Regions from separate parts of the Streptomyces sp. NPDC048331 genome, predicted to be linked through region 3. Evidence: riboswitches for the same ligand, from Rfam matches in the RefSeq annotation. Region 3 holds a riboswitch; each other region holds the start of a gene.
The links. A riboswitch is a leader RNA that binds a small molecule or an ion and turns the genes downstream of it on or off. The one in region 3 is predicted to bind cobalamin.

Region 1 (7,509 bases), on a different contig from region 3:
ATCCGTGCCACCTGGCTCACTCCATCGGTCAGCTAGCGCTTGCGTCCAGGACCGTTGGCCGCGCCGGGTGATGCTTCCGGCTGCTTTCCGATGACGCGTTGGGCCTGCTCGACCGCTGCTTCCAGAGCGCTGAGCAGGCCATACGACCGCTGGCGGGAACCATCGGGTGCCTTGCGGGAAGTCTCGGCCGGGACCTCGCCCGCCCGGAGCAGTGCACACATCGCCCCGGCTACCCGAGTCAAGGAGGTGAGCGCCTCCCGTGTCATCCGCAATCGCACTACGTGGGAGCCGAACTGGCGCCTCGAGGCCGCGAGGCTCTCGTACTCCTGCTCCGTGAGGGCGACCAACGGCACCCCGTCGACGATCACATGACGCGGCACGATCTTCGCCATCCCCGACCCTCCCGGCGCCATGGGTGAACGCCCTGCTTTCACGTTGCCCGTTCCTCCAATAGTGCAACAGTGCGGGTTGCGGGCTTCAGACCCGCAAACCCGCACTGCCGTCGAGATGATCAGGCGCCCCACCGCAGGGCGATGGTGTCGCCCACGTTGATGACCTTCTCGCGCAGGGCCCCGGCGAAGGAGGATCCGTCGACGCTGACCTTCCAGGTGTTCGAGCCGCTGTTGGCCTTGCCGTTGACCGTGGTGATCGTGCCGGTCCCGGAGGACGGGGTCACACCGGTGACGCAGCCCGAGGGGGTGGCCGCCGAGGTCGCGGCGGTGAGCACGTCGCCGAGCGTGGTGGTCGTACCGGTCGGTGTGAAGGCCACCGAGCAGACCTTGAGGTTGCCGGCCCCGTCGTCGACGGTCAGCGCCAGCTTGGTCGCCGTCCCCGCGGTGAAGGTGGACTGGGCGACCCACTGCGGGGCACCGGGGGTGACCGGGACGGGCGGAGCCGTGGTGAAGCCGCCACCGGCGACGGCGCGCAGCGCGTCGATGGAGGAGTAGGCCGAGGGCGTGGTGTCGGAGGGCTTGTACTTGAAGCCGCCCGCCGGCTTGTACTGGTTGGCGATGAGGAAGTCGACCGGGGTCTTGCCGCTGCCGGTGAGGAAGTCGCCCGTCTGGGGGTTGAAGCCGCAGGCGTTGAGGCCCGCGACGCCCCAGCCGTTGGAGCTGGTGTTGACGCCGTACAGGGAGTTGAAGGCGCCGCTACTGGAGACGAGGGTGCTCTTGAGGAAGTTCTTTGCCTGGACGACGTCGGTGTCGGTGTTCGGGACGCCGGAGATGCAGAGGGCAGCCATGGCGGCGCCGGTCATGTCGACGTCGCTCGCGGAATTCAGGACGGTGGGGTTGCCCTCGGCCTTGTTGAAGGTCCAGCCGCCGTCCACGTGCTGGTTGGCGCGGATGCGGGTGACCATGGAGTCGGTCAGTGCCTGCGGCACCCGCTTCGCGCCGCCCTGGGTCTTGGCGCCGCCCAGCGAAAGGGCTGCGAAGACCGTGCCGTTGAAGTTCCCCGACGGGCCGAAGTAGCCGGCCTCGGCGGTCTGCCAGTAGGAGTAGATGTTGGCTATGAGGTTGCGGGAGGCCGAGACCCGGGCCGGGTCGATGCCGGCGGCGTAGGCGTTGAGGGTGCCGCGCTCGTAGTCGGTGACCACCGGGGACGCCTGCGGCCAGCCCGCCGTCGACAGCAGGTTGCGGTAGACGGTGCGCGCGTTCTTCGTCGTGTCGCCAGCGGGGTAGACGTCGACGACGGCCGTGCCGGTGGCTGCGAAGGCGCTGAACGCCCACTCGTTCGACAGGCCGCTGCCCGCGTACGAACCATCGGCGGCCTGGAGGGACTTGAGATACGTCACGCCGTTGGTCTTGGACGTGGCGATCTGGGCGGGCGAGGAGGTCGCGAAGGCCGGCAGGGTCGTGAGGGCGAGTGCGCCGAGGGCTGCGGGCACCGCGAGCGAGAGGCGGCGCGGGGTACGGGTACGGGACATGGCCTGCTCCTGGAATGGGGGACGCCGACCTGACCGTGGCTCGTGCGGGCGGGCAGCCCGGAGCTCGGTGGCGGCCGTCCGAACGCGTGGTACGGCTGGTGATGTGCCATGCCGCATGGGCATTCGGGCTCGGTGACGGCCCCCTGCCGTCCCACACCGCTGCGCGTCAGCCCCGGATTCGCACCAGGTTCCCCCATGTGGCAGCCCAGGACGCTACCCGAGTGATCAAAGCTCCGCCAGCCGCTGTGCCGGGGACCGATCGAGCGCTGCCGGAGCCATGTCACATGAGACGCAGACCACCTTGACGCTGTCTTTATCCGCGTGTTCCACTCCGACTGATAAGCACTCAGCTCCAGGGGAAGCCGGTCGAATTCCGGCGCTGACCCGCAACCGTAGGCCCGGCACCGCCGGGCGAGTCGGAATGCCTGGAGCCGGATTTTGCAGCGAGAAACGCCGTCGCGGACTACGGCGTGGTTCGAAAGGGCTTCCCCGTGCGCCCACGGGCTGCGGAAGCCCTTTTTGCCACGCACTGGTCCGCCCGGCCGACACGAGGGGCCGTGGTGGGGACCGCACAGCAAGCAGAGCGACACCTGGGAAGCAAGGGGCTGCTGTCGCTCATATCGGCGGCGCTGCTGACCTTCGCCGCGAGCGTGGCCTTCGTGGGCGGGACGGTGTCCGCCTCGGCCGACCCGATCGAGCAGTGCACGGCCACCACCGGGGCGATCGTCGCCGTGGACTTCGGCCCGTTCGGCGGCAAGGTGGAGAAGGGCTGCGACACCACGCCCACCACCGGCTACGAGTTGCTGCAGACTGCTGGGTTCACCATGGAGGGCACCGTCCACGACGGCCCCGCGTTCATCTGCCGCATCGGCAAGGGCACCGGTACGCAGTACCCCACGCCGGACAAGGAGGACTGCGTCCTCACGCCCCAGGCCACCGCCTACTGGTCGTACTGGACGGCTTCGCCGGGGCAGCGGAAGTGGTCGTACAGCCAGCAGGGCGCCATGGCCCGCAACCCGAAGCCGGGCGATGTGGAGGCCTGGGTCTACGGTGGCACCGACATCGCCGGTACGAAGGGCAAGCCGTCCTTCTCCCCCGACGACATCCGCGGCTTCACCACCCCCGATCCGACCGTCCCGACGGCCCCGCCCACCGTGCCGGCCGGACGGGTCGATGTACCGGCGACCACCCGCTGGGTCACCGGGACGCTGACGGACGGGGAGCGCGTCGTCGACGAGGGCTCCACCACCCCGAACCACTTCCTCTCCACGGAGGCCGTGTTCGCCCTCGCGGCAGCGGACCGCAAGAGCCCGGTGGCGAAGAAGATCGCCGACTTCCTCGCCACGCCCGCGCAGACCGATGCGTACGCCTACCCGGCAGGCAAGGACGGCATCCCGGACGCCACCGCCGCAGCCCGGCTCGCGCTGGTCGCCGAGGCCACCGGCAAGGACCCCCGCACGTTCGGCGGGCATGACCTCCTCGGCGACCTCGTGAAGTACGCCTGCCCCCGCGACATCGGTGACGGCGAGACGGTCGAAGGCTGCTTCACCAAGGGCGACTTCCGCACGACCGGTCAGGCCGACGCCCAGGCCATGGCCGTCATCGCGCTGGTCAACGCGGGTATGACTCCTCCCCCCGGCTCCGTGGCCCGGCTGACCGTCCTGCAGTGCGAGGACGGCGGATTCACCAGCGTCCTCATCCGGCCCGGTAGCCCGGGGTGCGAGAGCGAGGCCGGCGCCACCGGCCTGATCACGCTGGCCCTGGAACGGGCGGGCGGCCACGAGGCGGTGCTCCAGAAGGCCCGCGGCTACCTGAAGAGGACCCAGCAGGCGACCGGCGCCTGGCCTGCCGTCTACTACGAGACGACCGGCAACCCGGCCGCCACCGGCTGGGCCGCGCAGGCTCTGCGCGCCCTCGGCGACGAGGCGTTCGCGGACGCCGGGGTCTCCTGGCTCTCCAAGCACCAGCTCCAGACGGGCGGATTCGGCTTCGCCGAGGACGACACCGAATCGAGGCTGTACCCCACCGCCACGTCCGCGATCGCGGGCGCCGGCAGCGATCTCGCCACGCTGACCGCAAAGCCGGCCGAACCGCCGACGCCGACGAACCCGCCGACCACGCCCCCGGCCGGTGAAGGGCCCGACCTGAAGAAGGGCGCCGCGTACCTGACCGCGCCGTCCCGGCTGGTGCAGGGCCGCTTCTACGAGAGCCAGCCCGGCAGTGGCTTCGCCGACTACGGCCTGACCATCGACGGCGCGTACGCCCTCGCCGCCACCGGCGGGGACAACACCGCCCTGCGCCGCATCGTCGACTTCATGGACAAGGGCGGCAAGGACGGCCAGAAGCGCGGCATCCACGACTGGACCCTCGTCGGCACGAAGTACGCGAACGGCGGCTCCATCGGCAAGGCGGCCGTACTCGCCGAAGCCGTGGGCCGCGACCCCCGGAACTTCGGCGGCCAGGACCTGATCTCTGCTCTCTCCAAGATCACCTGCCAGGCGAAAACCGACACCCGCCAGGAGTGCGCGGCCAAGGGCAACTACGCCTACGCCACCTCCGTCTTCAAGCAGTCCCTCGGCGTCATGGCCCAGCTCCGCGCCGGTGAGAAGGGCGCCGCGGCCGAACCCGCCACGTATCTCAAGAGCCTCCAGGCCCCCTCGGGCGCCTGGGTCAGCCTGATCGGCGAGCCCAGCGGCCCCGAGGTGGACTCCACCGCCATGGCCGCCATGACCGTGGACCTCCTGCCCGACGCCGACTCCCAGGCGGCGGTGGACAAGGCACTCGCCTGGCTCGCCACCCAGCAGAAGGAGGACGGCGGCTTCCCAGGTGCCTCCGGCAACTCCGTCAACTCCGCGGCCCTCGCCATCCAGGGGCTCTCCCTGGACGCGCCCAAGTACAGCTCTCAGATCGCCAAGGCCCGCAAGTTCCTGGCGAGCCAGCAGAACGGCGACGGCGGGTTCAACGTCGCCCAGGGCGGCCAGACCGGCTCCGACCTCCGCGCCTCCACCCAGGCCGTCGGCGGCGCAACCGGCATCTCCTTCGGCGCGCTGACCCGCGACCTGACCGGCACCACCCCCGAGCCCGTCCCCAGCACCTCTGGCGGAACGTCGGGGGGTACCTCCGGCGGCAACGGTTCGCCCGTCATCGTGACTCCGGGCGAGACCCATGGCGGCACAGGCTCCGCGGGTGGCTCCGGGGCGGGGGGCGGCGGCCCTCTCGCCTCCACCGGAGCCCAGGTCGGCACGCTCGCCGCCGCGGCACTGGCACTGATCCTCGGCGGTTGGGGCATCACCCGCGCCGCGAAGCGCCGCCGCGAGACCCCGGGAAGTGAGGCATGAGCCGCAACCGCGTCGTGCGGGCCCTGGCCCGGACGGCTGCTGCGCTGGGGCTGACGGTGGCGGCCTTCGCCGCCACCGCGTCCCCGGCCGGCGCCGCACCGCAGCCGATGGGCCAGTGCACCACCTCTTCGGGGGTCGTCCTCGCCGTGGACTTCAGCCACTGGGGCGGACCCGTCTACCGCTCCTGCGGCACCACCCCCACCACCGGCTACGAACTCCTCAACCAGGGCGGCTGGGCCACCACCGGCACCGGCCACGACGGTCCTGCCTTCATCTGCCGCATCGGTTACAGCGGCCACCAGGGCGGCAAGCAGTACCCCACCCCGCAGCAGGACGACTGCGTCCTGACCCCGCCCGCCTCCGCCTACTGGTCGTACTGGCACGCGAACCCCGGGCAGAACACCTGGGAGTACAGCCAGCTCGGCGCCATGCTCTACAAGCCGAAGCCCGGCAGCGTCGACCTGTGGATCTTCGGCGGGACGAACATCGAGGGCACCGAGGGCAAGCCCACCGTCACTCCCGACCAGCTCCGCGCCAAGAACACCCGGCCCACCGGGGGCCCCGCGCCCAAGGACACCCGCACGGCCGCACCGCTGCCACCGAATGTCAACACCGGTCCCAGGCCGGAGAACCCGCCCCCGAGCGCCCCTCAGGCCACGGCACCGCCGCCCAGCCCCACGGCTTCGGAAAGCCCCTCGGCCTCGGCGAGCCCTTCGGAGAGCGTCTCGCCCCTGCCCTCCACGCCACCTTCGTCCAGTGCTCCGGCCGTGGCCGCGCCCGGCCCCCAGGTGGTCGAAGCGGCGCCTGCCGCCGACGCGAAGCACGATGTCGGCTCGTACCTGCCCGCCGTCGTCACCGGAGCGCTGGTGCTGCTGATCGGCGCCGCGGCCGTGTACGCCGCCAAGCGCCGCCGTCGTACGGAGTAGCCGCGTGCCACGCACCACCACCTCGGCACAGGCGGCGAAGCCGCCCGTGTCCGGCCCCGCGCCGGACACGGGCGGCCGCCGACTGCCCCGCACCCTGCACCCCGTCGCCTGGTGGATCTGGGCCCTCGCCCTCGCCACCGCCGTCAGCCGCACCAACAATCCGCTGCTGCTGTTCCTCGTCCTCGCGGTCCTCGGCTACGTCATCACCATGCGCCGTACCGAGGCGCCCTGGGCGCGCGGCTTCAAGTACTACCTGTATCTCGCGCTGACCGTCGTAGCGATCCGGGTCACGTTCCGCGCGATCTTCGCCACCGGCATCACCCCGCGCGACCACTTCCTGTTCTCCCTGCCCCACATCCCCACCCCCGACTGGTACGCGGGCATCCAGCTCGGCGGCCCCGTCTCCCTGGAAGCACTGCTCTCCGCTGCGACGGACGGACTCAGGCTCGCCTGCATGCTGTGCTGCATCGGCGCCGCCAACACCCTCGCCAACCCGAAGCGGGCCCTGCGCGTCCTGCCCGGTGCCCTCTACGAACTCGGGGTCGCCGTCACCGTCTCCATCAGCGTCGCCCCGCAGCTCGTCCAGAGCGTGCAGCGCGTCCACCGCGCCAAGCGGCTGCGGGCCGGCCGTTCCAAGGGACTCCGCGCCCTGCGCGGCATCATCGTCCCCGTCCTCGAGGACGCCCTGGAACGGTCCCTGCGCCTGGCTGCCGCCATGGACTCCCGCGGCTACGGCCGCGCAGGCACCGCCACCCGTGGTTCGCGTCGCCTGACCGGCGCCCTCATGCTGCTCGGCATGTGCGGTCTGTGCGCCGGTGCATACGGGCTCCTCGACGCGACCGCGCCGAAGCTGCTCGGGCTCCCGGCCATGGGTGCCGGGGCCGTGCTGTGCTTCGCCGGGCTGCGCCTGGGCGGCCGCCGGATCACCCGGACCACCTACCGGCCCGATCCCTGGCACGTGGCCGAATGGGCGGTCGCCGGCTGCGGCGTCCTCTCCGCCGTCCTCCTCTTCGCGAACGTCGGCTTCAACGCGGCCGAGCTCAACCCGTCGATCTACCCGCTCAGCTGGCCCACCCTGCCGCTCGTGCCTGCGGCAGCGATCCTCCTCGCGGGGACTGCCGGCTTCCTGGCCCCGCCGCCGACCGCGCCGGCCCGTGCGGCCGTCCCACCCCAGCGCACCGAGGAACTCAAGTGATCCACTTCGACCAGGTCACCGTCCAGTACGAGGACACGGCCGAACCGGTCCTGCGCGATGTGAACCTCACCGTCGAGGAAGGCGAACTCTGCCTCGTCGTCGGCCACACCGGCGTGGGCAAGTCCA
Region 2 (7,509 bases), on a different contig from region 3:
TGCTCCTCGTACACCGAAGCGGCCGCCGCGCCGAGGAGGCTGCCCTCGGGCTGGGGGAGGTAGACCGCCCGGCCGCCCCGGATCAGCAGCGGCGGGAGATGCCCCGTCCGCACCCAGGTCAGCCGCTGGTCCCAGGGCTGGTAGCGCCCCATGACCATGGTCGCGGTGGCGCCGTGGGCATCCCCCGCCGTGTGGAGCAGGAGCGTGTTGAGCCGGGCCAGGACCTCCGACAGGGGTGATCCGGTGATGCTCATGCCTTTGGCCGTGAACCTCAGCTGGGCCATCGTGCCCACAGCCGACAGGCCGTGGCCGGCGACGTCCCCGACGACGAACAACGCGCTCCCGTCAGGGAGTTCGATGGCGGAGTACCAGTCGCCCCCGACGTTCAGCCCGCTCTCTGCCGGGACGTAGGCCACGTCGACGCGCAGACCGGCCAGCTCGAGGGACTGCTCGGCGATCGGCAGGAGGGTGTCCTGGAGTCTTGCGGCCAGGGCGCGCTCCGCCTTCAGCATGCCCCGCTGGACGAGATTGGCGCGTTCGCTCTCCTTCAGGGCCGTCTCGGCGCCCCGCTGCGCGGTCAGGTCCTGGAAGAAGCCGTGTACTTCCACCGGATTGCCGTCCGCGTCCCGCTGGCCCTCGGCGACGATCCGCAGGTGCCGGACGCCGCGTGCCGTGGCGATCCGGAAGGGCTGGTCGATGGCCCCGCCGTCGCCCAACAGGCGCTGCACGGCCGCGCCCAGTTCCGGCAGATCCTCCGCCAGCAGGTGACTCGGCAGCTCCTCCAGGCGCATGGGGCCCAGAGCGGGATCGCGGTCGAAGATCGTGTAGACCTGGTCGGACCAGCTGATCGTGTCCGTGGTGAGGTTCCAGCCCGCCCAGCCGAGGTTGCCCAGGCGCTGCATGTCGTCCAGCCTGCGGGTCTCACGTTCGTCGGTGTCGTGCCGGATCCACGTCACGATCAGACGGTTCCTCAGCTTCGACGCCCGGACCGAGTAGACGGACTGCCGCGGGGCTCCGGCGGCCACTTCCTCATAGGTGAAGGGCTCGCTCTCGTAGACGGCGCCCGTGGTCAGCGTGTCCAGGTACCCCTCCCAGACGTCGCTGCCCGCCACCGTCGGGTACGTCTCCAGGATCTTCCGGCCGATCAGCTGTCTGCCGTGCCGACCGGCCACGTCGAGGGCCTCGGGCGCCGCCGCGTCGATCCGGTAGTCCTCCACCTGTCCCGTGGGCGAACGCAGCGGCGTCAGCAGCACCGCCGGCCCCGGCAGGGCGTCGAAGATCGCTTGGACGTCCTCGACGTCCTGCTGGAGGGGGTCGGGCCGGTCGGAGTCCCGGTCTTCCCGCAAGGGGCCGGTGCACAGGCCGACCGCCCGCCGGAGGAGGGTCCGGGTGCGCGCGTCGAAGGGGCCCGGCCGGGTACGGAAGAATCCGACGACGGCCGTCACCGGCCGACTCCCGGGTACGGGGAGCCACGCGCGGGAAGGCCACCGCTCGGGCGGCTCACCGATCAGCAGGTACCGGACGGCGTCCCGCGCCAGGTCTTCGAGCCACACCGCCTCCTCGGCCTCGATGGCCTCCAGTGCCGCGACACCGCTGAGCGGGGGGGATGTGGCTCCATTGCTCGGCCGTGGCGTCGTCCACGCCCGCGTGCCCGGTCAGCTCCAGGCTTCCGGCCGGGGCAACGGTGTAGATCATCACCGCGGCCACGTCCTCCGTTTCGCCGAGCACGTATCGCAGCAGGCCCGCGATCTCGGAGGGGGCACGTACGTCGGCGGCCGTCAGGCTTTCGGCCAAGCGGGCAAGGAGCGCCCGATGGCCGGCTCGGGGGCCGACCCCACCGGAGAGGACGTAGCGACCGGTGTCGAAGGGGGTGTGCTCCACTACGGGCACGGCTGCACGAGCGGCCCGCTCGGCGGCCTTCGGCGGCGTCCCCGCCCAACCGGCACCGACCTGGCCCTGGGTGATCCAGCATTCCTCCAGCAGGGTCCGGCGGTGTCGCGCGGCACTGTCGAGCAGCTCCTGATACGCGGCGTCCGGCGGTAGGCCCGTCCGGGCCATCACCATGCCCTTGGCACGCTCGAGGACGGCTGTCATCGACGCCTGTGCCTCCAGGTCCACGACCTCGGCACGGAGCCTGGCGACCACGTTGGCCAACGCCAGCATCTCGGGGCTCGCGCCGCCGCCTGTGGGTAGCACGGAATCGCCCTCCATAGGTCGAGCATGCCACGCCCCACGGCCGTTGTAACCGGCCCGACCGCGCGGCGCCCTGGGCGGTCTGGGCCGGGCCCGCACGGGGAAGTGTGGGTTGGTGGAGGAGATGGACCGTCGTGGTTCCGTCGCTCGAGGCTCCGCCGTCGTTCGCGGACGGTCAGCGGCATGTGTGTGCCCGACGAGCGGGGCAGCTCCCTCCGACATCAGCCGTACGCGGTGTCCGGGTCGACATCCAGCAGGCTCGCGGCCTGACTCGACGTGCACGTCCGCCTCCCCGGCTACCTCCCGCCGGATATCTCATTCCACTGTCCGAATACTGGAATCCACTCGTCGCTGCGCGATCCGGGCCCCTAGGGTGGCCGGTGCAGCTGGTTCGCCCCGTCCGCCAGGCGGGATGCGTCGTAAGAGGGAACCCGGTGGGAATCCGGGACTGCCCCGCAGCGGTGAGCGGGAACGACCGCCGTCATACGCACTGGGACCGGCCAACGGTCCTGGGAAGCGACGGCCAGTAGGTGCCCGCCGGGAGACCGGCAGGCGTGCCCGCGAGTCCGAAGACCTGCCCGTTGCCCGCACGCGGACGTATTCCGCATGCGGATGTCCCGGTGACCTCGTGGGCGGGTCGGCGTACACAGCGAGCGGCACGTGCGGTGTTCTCTCCCGCGGCGTGGTCCGCACGTTCTGTCGTCCCTTCGCGTCCGCGTCCCGTCGTCCGGGATGTTCTGGACACATCTCGCGAAGGAGAGTTCCGTGACAGCGAAGTCCGCAGCCGCGGCAGCACGAGCCACCGTGTACGGCTACCCCCGCCAGGGACAGAACCGCGAACTGAAGAAGGCGATCGAGGGCTACTGGAAGGGCCGCGTCACCGCCGACGCCCTCCGCCGGACCGCCGCCGACCTGCGTCGTGCGAACTGGCAGCAGCTGGCCGACGCCGGCATCACCGAGGTGCCCACCGGCGACTTCTCGTACTACGACCACGTCCTGGACACCAGTGTGATGGTCGGCGCTGTCCCCGATCGGCACCAGGAGGCCATCGCCGCGGACGCCCTCGACGGCTACTTCGCGATGGCGCGGGGCACCCAGGACGTGGCCCCCCTGGAGATGACCAAGTGGTTCGACACCAACTACCACTACCTGGTACCCGAACTCGGCCCCGACACCGTCTTCACCGCCGACTCCGGCAAGCAGGTCGCCGAGCTGAAGGAGGCCCTCGCGCTCGGCCGGTCGGCTCGCCCGGTCCTCGTCGGCCCTGTCACCTACCTGCTGCTCGCCAAGCCCGCCCCCGGCGTCGCCGCCGACTTCCAGCCGATCACCCTGCTCGACCGGCTGCTGCCCGTCTACGCACAGGTCCTTGCCGACCTGCGCGCCGCCGGCGCCGAGTGGGTGCAGCTCGACGAGCCCGCCCTGGTCCAGGACCGCACCCCGGCCGACCTGAACGCCGCCGCCCGCGCCTACCGTGACCTGGGCGCCCTCACCGACCGGCCCAAGCTGCTGGTCGCCTCCTACTTCGGCCGGCTCGACGACGCCCTCCAGGTCCTCGCCGCCGCCCCGGTGGAGGGCCTTGCCCTCGATTTCACCGACTCCGCCGCCTCGAACCTCGATGCCCTCGCCGCGGTCGGCGGGCTGCCGGGTAAGCGCCTGGTCGCGGGTGTCGTCAACGGTCGCAACATCTGGATCAACGATTACCAGAAGTCGCTGACCACCCTCGGCACCCTCCTCGGCCTTGCCGACCGGGTGGACGTCGCCGCGTCCTGCTCCCTGCTGCACGTGCCGCTGGACGCCAACGCCGAACGGGACATCGACCCGCAGATCCGGCGGTGGCTCGCCTTCGCCCGACAGAAGACCACCGAGATCAGCACCCTCGCCCGCGGTCTCGCCCAAGGCACCGACGTGATCGCCGCAGAGCTGGCCGCCAACCGCGCCGACCTGGCCTCGCGCGCCCATTCCGCCATCACCCACGACCCTGCCGTCCGGGCCCGCACCGCTGCCGTCACCGACGCGGACGGCCGCCGCTCCCAGCCCTACGCGCAGCGCACTGCCGCGCAGCGCGCCCACCTGGGACTGCCCGTACTACCCACCACCACCATCGGCTCGTTCCCGCAGACCGACGAGCTGCGCGTGGCCCGCGCCGACCTTCGGGCCGGCCGCATCGACGCGGCCGGGTACGAGGAGCGGATCGAGAACGAGATCCGCGAGGTGATCTCGTTCCAGGAGAAGACCGGCGTCGACGTGCTGGTACATGGCGAGCCCGAGCGCAACGACATGGTCCAGTACTTCGCGGAGCAGCTGACCGGCTACGTCGTCACCCAGCACGGCTGGGTGCAGTCCTACGGCACCCGCTACGTCCGCCCGCCCGTCCTGGCCGGCGACATCTCCCGGCCGGAGCCGATGACCGTTCGCTGGACGACGTTCGCGCAGGCTCAGACGCCGAAGCCGGTCAAGGGCATGCTCACCGGTCCGGTCACCATGCTCGCCTGGTCCTTCGTACGCGACGACCAGCCGCTCGGAGACACCGCCCGCCAAGTGGCGCTCGCCCTGCGCGACGAGGTGAACGACCTGGAGGCAGCAGGCACTTCGGTCATCCAGGTCGACGAGCCGGCGCTGCGCGAGACCCTGCCTCTGCGGGCCGCGGATCACGCCGAGTACCTGGCCTGGGCGACCGAGTCGTTCCGGCTCAGCACCAGTGGTGTGCGGCCGGACACCCAGATCCACACGCACATGTGCTACGCCGAGTTCGGCGACATCGTCCAGGCCATCGACGACCTCGACGCCGACGTCATCAGCCTGGAGGCCGCCCGCTCCCACATGCAGGTCGCGGACGAGCTGGCCGAGCACGGCTACCCCCGTGAGGCCGGCCCGGGCGTCTGGGACATCCACTCCCCGCGCGTCCCGAGCACCGACGAGGCCGCCGGCCTCCTGCGCAAGGGGCTGGACGCCATCCCCGCCGAACGGCTGTGGGTCAACCCCGACTGCGGCCTGAAGACCCGTGGTTGGACCGAGACCCGAGCCTCCCTGGAGAACCTCGTCGCCGCCGCCCGCGAGGTCAGGGCGGAGCTGGCGGTCGGCAACGGCTGATGCCGCGCGTCCGGGCCGGGCGCTTCGGCGTCCGGCCCGGACCGGCCACGACCGGACAGGAGCGACGCAGGCCCGGCAGACGGGAAGGTCTCAGGTGGCGAAGCGGAACAGCCGTTCTCCGCGACGGCGTAGGCATTGAGCTGTCTACGCCTGGCCGGCAAGGCGGCGTCCTCGGTCCAGGGGTCCCGCGAAAGCGGCCACCGGCCACGTTGGGAGACACGACGTCAGTGGGGCCTGGCAGACCCCGCCATGGTCCCAGCGGTGGTAGCCGGCGGCGTCCCCTTCGTCGCCATGCACTGGCGGGGGGGGGACGGCCACGACATGAACAGCCGCGCCGTGTACGAGGAGGTGGTGCGCGAGGTCGTCGCGGAACTCGGTGCCCGTGTCGAGGCCGTGGTGGCCCGCTGAGAATACGGAACGGTGGGGACGCGACGACACCACTCGCCACTCCCCCACCGTTCCTGCGTACCTCCGGCGCACCCTCAGCCCCGGAGTCGTGCCGGGCCCCTCAGACCCGGCCGTATGTGTGGAAGCCGCGGCCACTCTTGCGGCCGAGCAGCCCGGCCTGCACCATCCGCGACAGCAGCGGGGGCGGGGCGTACAGCGGTTCCTTGAACTCCTCGTACAGCGACTCGGCGATGGCCGCGACGGTGTCCAGGCCGATCAGGTCGGCGAGTTTGAGCGGGCCCATGGGGTGGGCGCAGCCCAGCTCCATGCCGGCGTCCACGTCGGCGGCGCTCGCGAACCCTGATTCGGCCATGCGGATGGCGGAGAGCAGGTACGGGATCAGCAGCGCGTTGACCACGAAGCCGGCCCGGTCCTGGGACCGGACCGTGGTCTTCCCGAGAGCCTCTTGGGCGAAGGTCTCCACTGTGGCGAGGGTGTCCGCCGACGTGTGGAGGGAGGAGACGACCTCGACCAGGGGGAGGACGGGGACGGGGTTGAAGAAGTGGAGTCCCACGACCCGGTCGGCGCGACCGGTGGCCATGCCCAGCCGCATGATCGGGATGGCCGAGGTGTTCGTGGCGAGGATCGCCTCCGGATCCGCGACGATCTTGTCCAGGGCCGTGAAGATCTCCGTTTTGGCTTCGGGGTTCTCGGTGACGGCCTCGATCACGAGCTGCCGGTCGCCGAGGTCCTCCAGGTCCCCGGTGCATACGAGCCGGGCCAGGGCATCCTCGGCGGAGAGGCGGTCGAGCTTGCCGCGCTGAACCGCTCGCTCCAGGGAGACGGCCACGCGTTGACCGGCCGCTCGGGCGGCGGTGGCGTCCGCTTCGGCCACGACGGTGTCGAGTCCGGCGCGGGCGCATACCTCGGCGATGCCCGCGCCCATCTGGCCGCCGCCGACGACACCGACTCGCCGGATACCGGCAGGCTGCGGGAGGGCGTTCACGCGTTCACCTGCGCGGGGGCGCGGCGGACCAGGTGGCGGGCGTAAGCGTCAGGCGTGAAGAACAGCGCGAGCTGCACCGAAAGCGCGGAGTCCACGAAGACCTCACGGGCTTCGAGGGCGAGCGCCTGCGGGTCCTCGGCCTCCAGCGCCGCGCATTCGGCGTCGAGGAGGTCGATGACCGTACTCCGGTCCACCCGGTCGTGGCGCAGCCACTGCCAGATCTGGACGCGGGCGATCTCGGCGGTGGCGGCGTCCTCCATCAGGCCGTTCAGTGCGACGGCGCCACTGCCGCGCAGCCAGGCGTCGAAGTAGCGCAGCGCCACGGCCACGTTGGAGCGGATGCCCTCGGAAGTCGGCGGAGCCGCGATCCTGCGGACGGACAGCAGGTCGGCGGCCGTGACCTCGACGTCCTCGCGCGTGCGCTCCAGCTGGTTCGGCCGGTCCGCGAGGACACCGTCGAAGACCTCCCGGCAGAGGGGGACGAGGCCGGGGTGGGCGACCCAGGAGCCGTCGAAGCCGTCCTCGGCCTCCCGTTCCTTGTCGAGCCGGACCTTCGCGAACGCGGCGACGTTCACGTCCGGGTCCTTGCTGGGGACGTGGGCTGCCATACCGCCGATGGCGTGGGCGCCGCGCTTGTGGCAGGTGCGCACGAGGAGTTCGGTGTAGGCCCGCATGAAGGGGGCGGTCATGGTGACCGAGGCCCGGTCGGGGAGCTGGAAGTCGGTACGGTGGCCGAAGGTCTTGATGAGGCTGAAGAGGTAGTCCCAGCGGCCGGCGTTGAGGCCGGCACTGTGCTCGCGCAGTTCGTAGAGGATCTCCTCCATCTCGAACGC
Region 3 (7,509 bases):
GGAGACTCCCGGACGGACCCCGAGAAGCCCCCGACCGGGGGACGAAGACACCCCCCACGGCTGACAGGACACCCGGGGCCGGTGGGCTCAGTGGGTGCGGCGCTGCCCGGTCAGCCGGGCCAGCACGGCGGTCTCGCCGCCGACCAACCGCAGTTGGGCCCGGCCGGGCGGGCCCTCGTGGCCGGAGGTCCTGCCGGGGGAGACGCGGACGACGGTGAACACGGCCGTACGGCTGTCCGCGCGGGGGATCTCGATGGTCCGGCCCCGCCGCAACGTGCCGAGGCGGAGCCCTTCCACGGTCACCACCGCGGTCCCGGCCGCACCGGGAGCGGGCCCCCCGGTGTCCCAGGCGACCTCCTCGCGATCGCCGTTCAGCGGCACGTCCACGCCCAGGCTGGGGATCCGCAACCGCAGCGGCCGCGCGGCCCGCAGAGGTCCGTTGACCTCCCGCAACGGCCCGGGTTCGGTCCTCGGCGACCGGGCCCCCGTGCCGGAGCCGTGCTCGCCGGACTGCTCCAGCTCCCGTACCAGCCGGCGGTGGCCGGACAGCCCCAACGCCCGCGACGGCAGCGCGTCGTCGGTGGTCACGGCCGCGGTCCGGGCACCCTCGGTCCGTTGCAACACCGCGATGCCGGTGGACAACAGAACCACCGTCAGCGCGGCGACGGCCCACTTGGCGCGGGGCATGGGATTCCCTCCTGTCCGGCCCGGGCGGCCGGGGTCATGTGAGCAGTGGACACTTCCTCTGCCCATCGGCACCCCGTGCAACACGGTGGACTGACATCGCGTCACGGGCGTGTCGTCGCCCGATCGGTGAGTCTTCGCAGATCGCGAAGGGTCCACCCGCCGGATCCCCGGGGTGGTGCCCCTGCGCCCGAACGGGTGAGAGTTCGGGCGTGTCCAGGTCGTCCCCGCCCGCTGCGCGGGAGGCACCCCCTAGAGCCAGTCCTCCGGCCTGATCCGAAAGACAGGCCCTAGCCGCACATGACGACCGCGGCCGTGCCCGCCCCCATCAGCGCGCCGGCCAGATGCATGGCCGGGTGGCCGTAGTCGCCGTACCAGAGGTGGCGGGCCAGGCCGCCGAGCGCGGCCAGCGCGGCGATGATCCCGATCTGACCGAAGAGCGTGACGGCGCAGCAGGGGGCCAGGAGCAGCAGGAACGAGTTGAGCCAGAACGGGGCGGCGCCCGTCCAGCCCCGCCATTCCCTGATCGCCGTCGCCATGTACTACGGGCCCCCTCGTGCTCAACCGGTCGGCTGCACAGCCTCCTTGGGTGCGGAAGCGGGCACAAGGGCTCGTTCGGCTAGAAAACCGAAAGCCAGGCCGAAAGTCGTCCACAGAGCCGTCTGGACGGCCAGGGACGCGAGGCGGAACTCCCAGATCAGCGCGCCGGGGAAGCCCTCCGGGACCTCGTCGACGCCGGGCAGCAGGGCGTACGAGAGGCCGATCAGCAGGAGGAAGGCCGCGCCGGCGACGATCGACGCGTTCCAGTTGCCGAGCCTCGGCGCGAGCCGCCGGCCGAGGATCAGCGCGCCGGCCGCCAGCAGCACGCTCAGGGCGACCATCAGGAGGTAGAGGGCGGTCCGCCGGGCGGCGGTCTCGGGATCGCCCACGGCGGGGGGATTGGCGGGGTACTTGAAGAACGGCACCAGCGTCACGGTGACGTACAGGGCCCCGGTGACCAGGGCGGCCGTGGCGCGCGGGCCGAAGCGGCCGATGCGGCCCAGGGCGAAGCAGTAGACGAGCGCGGCGATCCCGCCGAGCGCGACCGCGTAGAGCAGGACGCCCGTGCCGAGCCCGGCCGTGGCCTGGAGGGCCCGGCTGACCGGCGCGTCCTCGCCGTGGTCGTGACCGGCCGAGGCGGCTTCCTCGATGGCGATCGCCGCGTCCACCTTGGACTCACCGAGGAGGTAGGCGACGAGGAAGGCGGCCACGCCGGCCAGCAGGCCGGCGAGCATGCCGCGGACGAGCAGGGTGCGGGGGGAGACCCCACCCGGAGAAGAGGAAGTCATGGTGCGTCGGTTCCCTCGCTGAGACGTCGGTCGGTGGCAGGGGAATCAGTGGCAGGGGAAACCGAGCAGGTGGCGGCCGTCGTGCAGCCACTCGTGGATGGTCTCCCCCTCGAAGAGGGAGGTGGCACCCTGCTCGGCGCCGACGAAGTACAGCAGGACGAGCATGAGGACGCCGACGAACACGGCCCAGGGGGCCAGCTCGGAGAGCGAGATGGGGGCGATGACGGGTGAGTTCGTCGTGGGCACGGCGGTGTGGGCCATGGCAGAACCTCCAGAGGGAAACACGCGTCCCGGTCAGTGGTGGTGCTCGCTACGACGGTGGCGGGTCTGACTTTCCTCCCCTCGGGGAGGCTTCACAGTGGCGCGACCGTGCCGGATTCTCACCGGGCTTCCGTCGTTCCGTCGTAGGTCAATTGAACCATTTGTGACCGTACCGCGCTTACGCTCGCCTGATGAAGACCCCGTTGGTGCGAGTTCGACTGGTCAGTTTCCCTCTGGACGCGGCCGCCCGTCAGGGCCGCTTCGGTCACGCGCGGCCGTGCCCGGGTCACGAGGGGCTGCGCGGTCCGGCCATGGGTGAGTGGGCCGGGCTGACCCTGGACGAGGTGGTGGGCCGGGATCCGGCGGCCGTGCGCGCCTGGCTGACCGATCCGGCGTACGCGCCGCCGGGCGGGGAGTCCGTGAACGCGCTGATCGCCCGCGTCGGGGCGGAGCTGGCGGGCCTGGCCGAGGGCACGCACCGGATGGTGGTCGAGCAGGCCGTCGTGCGCGCGGCCGTGGTGCACGCCCTGGAGCTGCCCGCGGCGGCCTTCTGGCGGCTCGACGTACGGCCGGAGTCGGAGACCACCCTCACCGGGCGGGCGGGGCGCTGGAACCTCCTGGTGGGCCGGCCGCAGGACGAGCAGCCGCAGGACGAGCCGTAGCCGTCGCCGTAGTGGTGACCGCCGTAGGGGAAACGATTCGGCCCGGACCCCGCGACGCGGTCCGGGCCGAATCGACACCACCCGCGCGTCAGGCGACGATCCAGTCGGACGTCGAGATCACCGGCTGCACGCCGTCGCGGTGGATGGTGCCCTCGATCAGGCCGTACGGCCGGTCCGCCGCGAAGTAGACCTCGTTGTCGTTCTTGAGGCCGAAGGGCTCCAGGTCGACGAGGAAGTGGTGCTTGTTGGGGAGGTTGAGGCGCACCTCGTTGACCTTGGGGCAGTTGTCGAGCACACGCTCGGCCATCTGGTTCAGGGTCTGCTGCAGCGAGTACGAGTACGTCTCCGCGAAGGCTTCCAGCATGTTCTTGCGGACCTTCTTGTACGCCTGGTCCCAGTCGTACCCGGCGTCGTCGGCGGCGAGCGCCGAGTGCGCCCAGCGCGCGGTGACCTTGGTCGCCAGGATGCGGTCGTACGCCTCCTGCAGGGTCGTGTACCTGTCCTTGATGTAGCCGTGGAACTCGGAGTTGGTCGAGTTCATCACCGTCAGGTCCTTCAGCCCCGAGATGACCTGGAGGCCGGTCGTCTCGCTGTAGGTGATCTGCGCGGTCCGCACCTCCTGGCCCTTGCGGACGAAGGAGTGCTGCTCCTTGCGCGTGGGGACCGGGATGCGGTCCCACGCGTACTCCTCGATGCGGATCTGGGCCTCGCGGATCGGCTGCTGCGAGGAGACGAAGTGCTTGGCGAGCTGGATGCCGAAGGCCTCGGGGGATTCGATGCCGTGCTCCTTGCCGAAGGCGTACACCGTGTTCTTGGTGGTGTCGGTCGGCAGGCAGTTGGCGTTGTCGCCGGTGAGGTGGACGTCGCGGAACTCACCGCGGAGCGCGACCGAGACGTTGAGGTCACGGATCTCGTGCCAGGAACCGTCGCCGCCCTTGCGGGTGACCTTCACGATGCGGTTCTCGGCCTTGCCGTACTGGTTCTGGGCCAGGACGTGCTTGCTCATGCTGTCTTCCTTCGGGTACTCGGGAACACGGAGTCCGGTGGTCTGGATCCCGTACGCCCGGCGTCCAGCGCCCGCCCGAATCAAGGACGTCCCGCTCCCCGCCGTTCGGCCCCTCGCGGAGGGACCGCCCCGGGCCTGACGTGCATCCCGGTTCGTAGGTGCTTGGCCTGTTGTGTCTTACGGCCTGCACGGATTGCAGCATGTGTACGGGGGGTTGATCCCCGTACAAATCCTCCGAACACCAGCACCCACGCCTTGGGCGACCCCACAGAATCGCAGGTCAGGTGGTGTGCGCATCCGCCACCGAGAGGGCCTCGTCGAGGATCGCCAGCCCCTTGGCCACGTCCTCGGGCGTGATGTTGCACGGCGGCGCGACGTGGATGCGGTTGCCGGCGACGAGCGGCCAGAGCCCGCCCTTCTTGCAGGCGGCCGCGAACTCGGCCATCGGGGCGTTCTCCGCACCGGAGGCGTTGTACGGGACCAGCGGCTCCCGGGTCTCCTTGCTCCGGACGAGTTCCAGGGCCCAGAAGGTGCCGAGCCCGCGGACCTCGCCGACCGAGGGGTGCCGCTCGGCGAGCGCGCGCAGGCCGGGTCCCAGCAGCTCGGCGCCGGTGCGGGCGGACCGCTCGACGATGCCCTCTTCCTCCATGACGCCGATCGTCGCCACGGCGGCCGCGCAGGCCAGCACGTGCCCGGAGTACGTCAGCCCGCCCGGGTAGGGCTTGCGGGCGAAGCTCTCGGCGATGGCGGCCGAGATGGCGACCCCGCCGAGCGGCACGTAGCCGCTGGTCACGCCCTTGGCGAAGCAGATCAGGTCGGGGGTCACGTCCCAGTGCTCGGAGGCGAACCACCTACCGGTGCGCCCGAATCCGACCATGATCTCGTCGAGCACGAAGACGATGCCGAAGCGGTCGCACAGCGCGCGGACCCCGGCCAGGTAGCCGTCCGGGTGCACGAGCACGCCCGGGGCGCCGCCGACGGTCTCCAGGATGATCGCGGCGATGGACTGCGGCCCCTCGAAGACGATGGTGTCCTCCAGGTGGCGCAGGGCCCGCTCGCACTCCTCGGCTTCGGTGGCCGCGTAGAAGGGCGAGCGGTAGGCGAACGGCCCCCAGAAGTGCACGACGCCGGCGGTCGCGGAGTCGTTGCCGAAGCGGCGGGCGTCGCCCGTCAGGTTGATCGCGGTGGAGGTGGCGCCGTGGTACGAGCGGTACGCGGACAGCACCTTGGGCCGGCCGGTGTGCAGCCGGGCCATGCGGACGGCGTTCTCCACGGCCTCGGCCCCGGCATTGGTGAAGAAGATCTTGTCGAGGTCGCCGGGGGTGCGTTCGGCGATCAGCCGGGCCGCCTCGGAGCGCACGTCGACGGCGAAGCCGGGCGCGACGGTGCACAGCTTGGCCGCCTGCTCCTGGATGGCCGCGGTGACCTTCGGGTGCTGGTAGCCGATGTTCGTGTAGACCAGGGCGCTGGAGAAGTCGAGGAAGCGGTTGCCCTGGTAGTCCCAGAAGTACGAGCCCTCCGCACCGGCCACGGCGAGCGGATCGATGAGTTCCTGCGCCGACCACGAGTGGAAGACGTGCTTCCGGTCAGCGTCTTTCACGGCGGCGAGGGCGTCGGCTTCTGCGTTCATGAAACGAGCGTAGTTGTCCATGATGTGGACGGGCCGGGGGTCGGCCCGCCGACACCGGCCGGGTCAGGCCAGGGCTTCGCCGTACAGCCGGAACAGCCGGGGTCCCGGGGTCTCGGCGGCGGCTCCCAGCCGGGCCCAGGCCTCCGCCGCCGCGGCCCGGGCCGTCGTGCCCGGCCAGGGCCGCGGCAGCAGCTCCGGCGGGAGCAGCGGATCCGGGAGCATCGCGGCCGAGAAGGCCGCCGCCAGTGCCACGGCGTGCGCCAGCCCGGCGGCCGGCCCGGGCTCGGCGGGACGCTCCGCGAGGGCGTGGAGCTCCCCGTACCCCTCCGCGATGTCCGGGAGCGGCCAGAGCCGCTGCGCCAGGGCCCGAGGGTCGCGGGTGCCGCCCACCGCGAGGTCCCGGGTGCTCAGGCAGGTCAGCGCCTCCGAGAGGTCCAGATCCGCCGCGTGCGCCCGCACGTACGGGCCGATCGCGTTCGGCGTGACGTACAGGCCGCCCTGGACCGGCGCCGCCCCCAGCCCGGTCAGCGCGTCCCGCAGGGAGTCCCGCGCGGCCCGCGCGGATTCCGGCACGGCGAAGGCGAAGGCGTGCCAGAGCCCGTCCCAGGGCTCCAGCCCCCGGTCCTGCCGGTAGGCGTGCCGGACGAACTCCACCTCCGGTACGAGCACCGGCCCGACCTCCGTCTCGGTCCCCGCCAGGCGCAGCACGGCCCGCCGGCCGCGCCCCTCCACGGTGAACCGGCCCTCGGTCACCAGCCGCTTCACGCACAGCCGCACCTGCTGGTCGGTCATCCCGAGCAGCGCGGCGACCTCGTAGAGCTCGTCGCCCGCGACCGTCCCGTCCTCCCGGACCAGCGCGTGCACCACCATCCGCGTGGGGATCGCACTCATCGCGCGGCCACCTCCTTGTGCATCGTCGTCACACCCCCGAATCCCAGCACGTCCCGCAGCCAGGGCGTGCGTCGCACCCGGACCGCCCGGAACCCGTGGCGCTCGTACGGCTCCCGGGCCCGCGGGTTCTCCGCGACCAGGTCCAGCCGGATCCGCCGACCAGGCCGCGCCCGGCCGGCTGGAAGCCCGCCACGCCGACCACCCGGCCGCGCGAGCCGCCCTCGCCGCCTTCGCCGCCGGACAGTGCGGTGACCGCGCGGTCCGTGTGCGGGTGTCCGGCGATGAACCGGCGCCCGGCCTCCGGGGGGCCGAGCGCGAGGCCCAGCTTTCCTCCGAAGGCCTCCCAGTACGGCTCGGCGACGCGCGCCGCGGCCCCTTCGGGCACCCCGCGCCGTACCGCCACGCTCTCCGTCGTCATACGCACAAGGCTAATACGCTCATTGTCGATACGATCGTTTTTAATGCGAGCGAACAAATGAACGAATGAACGAGCCGAGGAATCCGGAGCCGTGGTGGCGCGGGCCCCCGCCCTGGCGGCTGACGCTGACGGCGGTGTTCGCACCGCGCTCCCTCTTCCCACCCGGCCTGCTCGCCGATCAGCGGAGCTTCCTGGAGGAACTCAGCCGTCCAGCGTGAGCCGTGCCAGTTCCCGTGCGGCCGCCGGTCGCACCGCCCCGCCCCCGTGACTCCCGTACACGCCCTCCTCGTTCACGCCCTCCTCGCACGCGTACGCCTCGTACGCCTCGGCGCCGAGCGCGGCGCGGGCCGCCGCCTCCACCCGCGCGGCGTCGGGGCGCGAGTGGTCCGGCCCGCCGCGCACGGCCAGGGCCGCGGCCAGCAGCCGGGCCGCCTCCCGGGGCCGGTCCAGCCGTACGGCCTGGTCCGCCACGCCGACCAGCACCTGGGCGAGCGTCGGCGCGTGTCCGGAGGCCGCGGCCAGCTCCAGCGCCTCGGCCCGGTGGGCGCGGGCGGTGGCCAACTCGCCGTCCGCCGCGTCCAGATACCCGAGGCTGTCGAGCACGACCGCATCGAACACCGGATGTACGG

Region 1: linked by a shared signal. The riboswitch ahead of ACGFYY_RS04640 (hypothetical protein) and the one ahead of ACGFYY_RS18700 (CbtB domain-containing protein) in region 3 are both predicted to bind cobalamin.
Region 2: linked by a shared signal. The riboswitch ahead of metE (5-methyltetrahydropteroyltriglutamate--homocysteine S-methyltransferase) and the one ahead of ACGFYY_RS18700 (CbtB domain-containing protein) in region 3 are both predicted to bind cobalamin.

The regions. Positions count from the first base shown of each region.
Region 1 is NZ_JBICYT010000002.1:247,339-254,847, forward strand. It holds gene ACGFYY_RS04635 (hypothetical protein) at 33-392, opposite strand; gene ACGFYY_RS04640 (hypothetical protein) at 512-1,924, opposite strand; cobalamin riboswitch at 2,021-2,160, opposite strand; cobalamin riboswitch at 2,281-2,350, shown strand; gene ACGFYY_RS04645 (prenyltransferase/squalene oxidase repeat-containing protein) at 2,485-5,262, shown strand; gene ACGFYY_RS04650 (hypothetical protein) at 5,259-6,188, shown strand; gene ACGFYY_RS04655 (energy-coupling factor transporter transmembrane component T) at 6,193-7,383, shown strand; gene ACGFYY_RS04660 (ABC transporter ATP-binding protein) at 7,380-7,509, shown strand, end outside.
Region 2 is NZ_JBICYT010000002.1:220,547-228,055, forward strand. It holds gene ACGFYY_RS04520 (PP2C family protein-serine/threonine phosphatase) at 1-1,553, opposite strand, end outside; gene ACGFYY_RS04525 (ANTAR domain-containing protein) at 1,501-2,211, opposite strand; cobalamin riboswitch at 2,614-2,769, shown strand; gene metE (5-methyltetrahydropteroyltriglutamate--homocysteine S-methyltransferase) at 2,959-5,283, shown strand; partial or broken gene ACGFYY_RS04535 (dihydropteroate synthase) at 5,515-5,685, shown strand; gene ACGFYY_RS04540 (3-hydroxybutyryl-CoA dehydrogenase) at 5,792-6,676, opposite strand; gene aceB (malate synthase A) at 6,673-7,509, opposite strand, start outside.
Region 3 is NZ_JBICYT010000011.1:226,774-234,282, forward strand. It holds gene ACGFYY_RS18685 (hypothetical protein) at 88-687, opposite strand; gene ACGFYY_RS18690 (hypothetical protein) at 975-1,223, opposite strand; gene ACGFYY_RS18695 (CbtA family protein) at 1,245-2,012, opposite strand; gene ACGFYY_RS18700 (CbtB domain-containing protein) at 2,058-2,273, opposite strand; cobalamin riboswitch at 2,315-2,450, opposite strand; gene ACGFYY_RS18705 (histidine phosphatase family protein) at 2,465-2,935, shown strand; gene pucL (factor-independent urate hydroxylase) at 3,024-3,941, opposite strand; gene ACGFYY_RS18715 (aspartate aminotransferase family protein) at 4,222-5,571, opposite strand; gene ACGFYY_RS18720 (PaaX family transcriptional regulator C-terminal domain-containing protein) at 5,635-6,462, opposite strand; gene ACGFYY_RS18725 (hypothetical protein) at 6,491-6,880, opposite strand; gene ACGFYY_RS18730 (hypothetical protein) at 6,946-7,098, shown strand; gene ACGFYY_RS18735 (BTAD domain-containing putative transcriptional regulator) at 7,082-7,509, opposite strand, start outside.